Regions from separate parts of the Bacillus sp. GB_SG_008 genome, predicted to be linked through region 1. Evidence: riboswitches for the same ligand, from Rfam matches in the RefSeq annotation. Region 1 holds a riboswitch; the other holds the start of a gene.
What was found. A riboswitch is a leader RNA that binds a small molecule or an ion and turns the genes downstream of it on or off. The one in region 1 is predicted to bind S-adenosylmethionine.
Positions count from the first base shown of each region.

Region 2: linked by a shared signal. The riboswitch ahead of ACTDJC_RS21495 (ABC transporter substrate-binding protein) and the one ahead of ACTDJC_RS07265 (methionine ABC transporter ATP-binding protein) in region 1 are both predicted to bind S-adenosylmethionine.

Region 1 is NZ_JBPZSK010000002.1:450,493-453,916, reverse strand. It holds gene metQ (methionine ABC transporter substrate-binding lipoprotein MetQ) at 1-272, opposite strand, end outside; gene ACTDJC_RS07270 (methionine ABC transporter permease) at 509-1,174, opposite strand; gene ACTDJC_RS07265 (methionine ABC transporter ATP-binding protein) at 1,167-2,192, opposite strand; SAM riboswitch class I at 2,504-2,611, opposite strand; gene ACTDJC_RS07260 (hypothetical protein) at 2,738-3,082, opposite strand; gene ACTDJC_RS07255 (thioredoxin family protein) at 3,225-3,424, opposite strand, start outside.
Region 2 is NZ_JBPZSK010000014.1:27,317-30,740, forward strand. It holds gene ACTDJC_RS21495 (ABC transporter substrate-binding protein) at 203-1,843, opposite strand; SAM riboswitch class I at 1,992-2,097, opposite strand; gene ACTDJC_RS21500 (aldo/keto reductase) at 2,256-3,089, opposite strand; gene proC (pyrroline-5-carboxylate reductase) at 3,091-3,424, opposite strand, start outside.

The DNA of each region.
Region 1 (3,424 bases):
TCTTTCTCTAAATATGGAATGTGCTGGAAATAGTTTGCATCAAGATCTTTATCAGCTAATGCTTTGTTTGGTAATACATAGTCTTGGAATTTTTTAATTTTTAATGTAATACCCTTTTTCTCTAATAGTGGTTTCGCTTGTTCTAAAATAACCGCATGCGGTACGTTAGAAGCACCAACTACAAGTGTCTTTTCATCTTTTCCGCCGCCACCACAAGCAGCTAATGCAAATACAAATACAGCAAGAAGTGCTGAAAATAATACCTTCTTCATAATTATAACATCCTTTCTTTTTTCAATATTCGAAATATAAATTCTATAGAGAGTTTCGTGTGAGACGAAAACACTTTATCCCTCATTAACGGGCAGTAGACTCCCCGTTAGAGCCCGATTGGGCGGGCTTTCCATCAGTGGAGGATACGGCCCTCCACTAATAGAAGTTTCACTTTATCCCAATAATAACTTTCTGAAGCTAGAGGTAGATAATATATCCACCACCAACTTTCCCTTTATCTTTTATCAAGACGCTTCGTAAGAAAATCACCAAACATTTGAATAATAAATACAATAACCAGCACAAGAATTGTTGCCATGAGAGTGACATCGCCATTATTGCGTTGGAATCCCTCTAAATAAGCAAGTGTACCAAGACCGCCTGCTCCAACAACTCCAGCCATCGCTGTATAGCCTACAAGTGCAATTGCCGTTACCGTAATACCCGAAATAAGTGCTGGCAAAGATTCTGGTATCAATACTTTTAAGATAATTGTACTCGTCTTTGCTCCCATCGCTTTTGATGCTTCAATAACGCCTTTATCAATTTCACGAAGCGCAATTTCAACCATTCTCGCATAGAACGGTGCTGCTCCAACAATTAATGCTGGTAATGCGGCACTTGCTCCAAGAATCGTATTAAGAAGAAACTTCGTAAACGGAATCAATAAAATGATTAAAATGATGAACGGAATAGAACGAAAAATATTTACAAACGCGCCAATCACAATATTGACTGGCTTGTTCTCCCACAGATTATCTTTTCCTGTGAGAAACAGTACTAATCCAAGAATAAGACCTAATACGAACGTTGCAAGCGTGGCAATTGCCGTCATGTATAACGTTTCTTGTGTTGCTTCTAACATTTGATCCCAATCGACATTTTGAAACAAATTATCCATGTGCAATCACCTCCAGCTCTACTTGCTCTTGTTGAATCGTTGCAACTGCCTCTGCAACCACATCTTCGTCACCTTTTAAATGAACAATTAAACTTCCATACGCCCCGTTTGTCGTTTGAGCAATATTTCCTTGCAAAATGCTCACTTCAATTCCATCTTTCTTCATTAATTCCTGCAGAACTGGTCTTTCCACTGCTTCACCAATAAATTGCAGTTTCACGACTTTTCCTTCCGGGTATTTTTCTACTAAATGTTCAATTGCTTCATCTGTATCTTCAGAATCTGTTATTTGCTTAACGAAGCGCTTTGTAATGTCTTGCTGCGGATTACGAAATACATCTAACACACTGCCGCTTTCAACAATCTTTCCTTTTTCCATAACAGCAACGCGGTTACAAATTTTTTGAATAACGTGCATTTCATGTGTAATGAGTACGATCGTTAAACCGAGGCGTTTATTAATATCGAGAAGCAAATCTAAAATTTGATCTGTTGTTTCTGGATCTAGTGCTGATGTCGCTTCATCGCATAATAATACTTTCGGGTTATTTGCTAATGCTCTCGCAATCCCAACGCGCTGCTTTTGTCCACCACTCAGCTGAGATGGATACGCATCTCCTCGCCCTTCTAAACCAACAAGACGAATCAATTCATCTACACGCTGTGTTCTTTTCTCTTTTGTCACTCCAGCAATTTCAAGCGGAAAAGCAATATTTTCACGAACAGTTCGTGACCAAAGCAAGTTAAAATGCTGGAAAATCATCCCGATTTCTTGACGCGCTTCTCGCAGTTCTTTTCCTCTAATTGCTGAAATCAAACGCTCTCCAACAGTAATTTTTCCAGACGTTGGTTTCTCCAATTGATTAAACAAGCGAATTAAGGAACTCTTTCCGGCACCGCTATATCCGATAACCCCGAAAATTTCACCTTTTTCTATTTGTAAATTCGCATTATCAACAGCAGTAACATCGCCGTTTTTGGAGCGATATATTTTCTTTACATTTTCTAACACAATCATTGATGTCACCCCTTTTTAATTAAAAAGTGTAAGCGGCTCTCCGCTATACCGATAAAGTGAAACTTCCATCAGTGGAGAGTTTTTTCATCTCCCACTGATGGTTAGTTGAACCAATCGGACTTTTACGGGCAGTTATCCCCCACCTATCTTCCTTGCTTCTCTCTGAACCTTCCGGTGGGGGATAACTGCCCGTTAATGCGGGATAAATGAAGCTGTTGTTTGAGCGTCCTCCTACACTGAAACAACAAAAAAACCTTTCTGCTTTAAAATGAGCAGAAAGGTTTATATACATAAATTACTATTATCCTTTCCTCTCATCTCTCAAAGCATTCGCTTTGCAGGAATTGGCACCATTTCAACATAAGTTGACGGTTGCCGGGTTTCATCGGGCACAGTCCCTCCACCTCTCTTGATAAGAGAAAATCAGATGTAAATTTCGTCTGATTTTGTCGTTATGAAGTTTTCGTTATTTCATGTTTTGAATTGTATCAACGCATGAAATAGATGTCAACAGAAATTTTTGCAAAGAAGGAACTTTCTGAAATTTAAGCACCTATTCGTAGCGGCTTACAAATATGAAATACAGATTCTAATAATAACATTGTTTGGTATGCCCCTCTATATGTAATGGCCTTTCTACGCAATAGTGACTGCAAACGAACTTGTCCTGTAATTAATAACTGCAAGTCATCTTCTTGAAAACAAACAAGTTCTTCCGTTCCCATTGCACCATTCGTAAGCTCAATTTTATCTCTTGAAATTTTCAATGAATAACGCTCATCTTGAAAAGTAAAACAAACAGTCCGCTCAAATTGCGGCAGTAGCGGTTCTAAATGATATTGCGTATTGGCATATGTTACAAATGATTGAAGCAGTGAATACAATTTCATCTCCGTCACACTCCTCATATCACGTTTTACATAATACCATTCCATTTCTATAACGAGCTCTCCTGTATCTTTCTCTCGACAAAAAATCACTTGTTGCTTATATTTCCCAAGAAATATGTCGAGGCGGCAAAGTATTTGCCGCCTATTGTAATTCCATATATAAATATTCCACAGATTGAAATGCATATATTTTCTTCATAAGTTGATTTTTCTCAAATATAAGTAAACACGGAACGCTTTCAATTTCGTACTCCCGCGCAAAATGCGGTGCGTAATTTAAATCTAGCATCCCAATTTCCAAATGAGGTAATGCGGCTTCAACAACTGTTAACATTTTTTTAG
Region 2 (3,424 bases), on a different contig from region 1:
AATAAAAGTTTTTCCAATTTTTATCTTTTTATGTAAGAGAAAAAAATTGTTTTTTACAATATTGAAAGTAAATTAAAAAGACAAAGGATAATTGCTGTGGTCGGATATAAGATATCTATATCATTGAAGAAAAATCAAACTGTAGTAAGAGGAAATGAAGGATAAAGAAAAAGGTATCCTTTGAGGGGATACCCTTTTTATGTTACTTCTCAATTCTTGCCCATTTGAAGTTTAATGGGCCCGCGAAATCAACTTCAACGATACCTTTTACATAAGAGCGCTGTAAATAAGATTTCCCGTTTTGATATAGAGGTGAGATTACTGCATCTTTAAATAAGATTTTTTCTGCTTGTTTTAAAGCTTCCCAGCGTGCTTTTTCGTCACCAGCAAGGTCTGTTTTTGCTTTTTGAATTAAATCGTCAAATTCTTTATTTGAATAATGATCCAAGTTGTATGGATTACCAGTTGTGAACAATTCTAAGAATGTAATTGGATCAGCAAAGTCTGGGCTCCAGCCGTCTATACCAATTTCGTAATTGCCTTGTAATAATAACGTTACTTGTTGTTTACGAGGCTGTGGTTTTAGTGTAACGGTTAAACCTTCTAAGTTTTTCTCAAGCTGCTCTTTTAAATACGCCCCTGTTTTCTTTGATAAATCCGTATCGTTTGTTAAAAGTTCTAGTGTAATTTTATCCGATCCGAGTTCTTGTTTTGCTTGTTTCCATAACTTTTGTGCTTCTTTAGTATTTTCCTTTGTTAAGTCTCCATTTTCAGTACGGAAGTCTTTTCCACTTGGCCCCTTTACAAAGTTCTTTGGAATAAGTGAGTAAGCAGGAAGAGAGCCGTCATTCAATAGAACATTTACGAAGGATTTTCTATCAATAGACTTATCAATTGCTTGACGAGCATTTACATTTTGTAACACTTTATTTTTTTCGTTCATGCGTAAAAATTGTACGCCGACAGCTGGGCGTTCTTTAAAATTAGAATCTTTACGGTATTTATCAACTAAATCAGATGTTAGAACAACACGATCCAGTTGTTTTGATTCATATAAATTTACTTCTGTGGATTTCTCTTTCACAATATTAAAATTAACTTCTTCTAGTTTCACAACATCTTTATCCCAATAGTTTGGATTCTTCTTGAATTGGAAGCTTTGTTCATGTTTCCAATTCTCTAATGTAAAGGCACCGTTATAAATTAATGTATTTGATTCTAAAGCGTATTTATCGCCTTGTGATTTAAAGAATTCTTCATTAATTGGTAAGAATGTCGGAAACGCAGTTAGGCTAATGAAGTAGGGAACAGGGCGATCTAATTCCACTTCTAATGTTTTATCGTCAATTGCTTTTACACCAAGTTGATCAGGTGAAAGTTCTTTGTTGTTAATCTTTTGCGCATTTTTAATATCAAAGAATAAAAATGCATATTCAGAAGTTGTGGCAGGATCAACAGCATGTCGCCAAGCGAATACGAAATCTTTCGCTGTAACAGGTGTCCCATTTGACCACTTAGAATCTCGTAAATGGAACGTATATTTTGTTTTATCTGCACTAACATCATGAGATTTTGCTACGCCAGGAACTGGTTTATTACCTTCTCCAAGATTGTATAAGCCTTCAAATACGTTTCTCATTACTTGCCCAGAATCGGTATCTGTTGCACGTGCTGAATCCATCGTACGAATTTCAGTAGCAGATGCTAAGTTTAGGATTTGTTTATCAGGTACTTTATCTTTTGCTTTTGCGGTACTTGCATTATCTTTGTAGCTACCGCATCCCGTTAATAATAAGCTTGCCCCTAAAACAGATGCGACAGCAGGTATAAATTTCTTTTTCATTTTAGTTCCTCCCTAAATTGTTTGTCTACTTTGTCTTAATATTTTGTTGGCCAACAATTATGAGGGAAAATAAAAATCCCTCTTTTCATATAAAAAAAGAGGGATTTAAGTGTTTATAACGTGCGCACATTTATAAACAAAGTCCCTCATTCTATCTTTCAAGCAAAATGCTTGCAGGAAGTGGCACAGTATTCGCAAGCGAACCTGTTGCCGAGGTTTCACAGGGCCAGTCCCTCAACCTCTCTTGATACAATGAGTAAACATAATAGACAAGTATTAATTTTTTATTTCTTTAACTATTCGAAATCTTACCATTAGAATGAATGGAGTGTCAATTAGGTAAGGTAAAATTCGTAATTTTCAGTTTTTGGAGACGAAAGAACATCAAGTATATACTTGATGTTCTCATGCATTAAAAATTAAAATTATCTGGGTCCGGCCCAACACGGTGATTCTCATTCAGAGATTGAATTGCTTTCATATCTTCAGCAGTTAATTCAAAGTCAAAGATATCTGCATTTTCAATAATACGATGCTCCTTTACGGATTTTGGAATCGTAACAACCTCATTTTGCAAATCCCAACGCAGGATTACTTGGGCAGTAGATTTATTATACTTTGCTGCAATTTCTTGTAAAGTTGGATGATTAAGAAGCTGACCTTGCATTAATGGTGACCATGCTTCTAATTGAATGCCATGCTCTTTACAAAAAGTATGCAGTTCTTCTTGAGTTAAGCGTGGGTGATATTCTACTTGGTTAATCATTGGTCTAATTTCCGCATCTTCTAGTACGTCTTGTAAATGGTGGACTTGGAAGTTACTAACACCAATAGAACGAACACGACCGTCTTTATAAAGCTTTTCTAATGCTTTCCACGTCTCTTTATATTTACCTTTTACAGGCCAATGTACTAAGTATAAATCTAAGTACTCTAAGCCAAGCTTTTGTAGACTTGTTTCGAACGCTTGTAGTGTAGATTCATAGCCTTGGTCGCTATTCCATACTTTTGATGTAATGAATAGTTCTTCGCGTGGAATACCGGATTCTTGAATTGCTTGTCCAACACCTTCTTCATTTTTATATATAGCCGCTGTATCAATGCTACGGTATCCGTTCTTGATAGCTGCTTTTACAGAATCAATAACCTCTGAGCCGTCTTCTACTTTAAAGACACCTAAACCAAACCATGGCATTTTCACACCGTTATGTAAAGTTGTGCAATCTTGTAAGCTCGTTAATTTCATGTTAATTACCCCTCGCTTTTTTATTTGTTGCTTCAATTGCTTGGTGAATGACCTTTGAGAAATTATACTCATATAAAACTTTTAGACCTTCTGCAGTTGAACCACCTGGCGTTGTCACTTGTTCACGCAGCATAGCTGGATCTTGTTCTTGTTCGAGCATAGCAGCAGAACCAGCAATCATTTGAATGACAAGATGTTTTGCTGTTGCTTCATTAATCCCATAACTTTTTGTTGCTTCAATTAGACCTTCAGCAAAGTGGTAAAGAAAGGCTGGTGCACTGCCAGTAACAGCAGTTAGTTGGTGAATTTCTTCTTCTGTGCAGAGTTGTGATGTA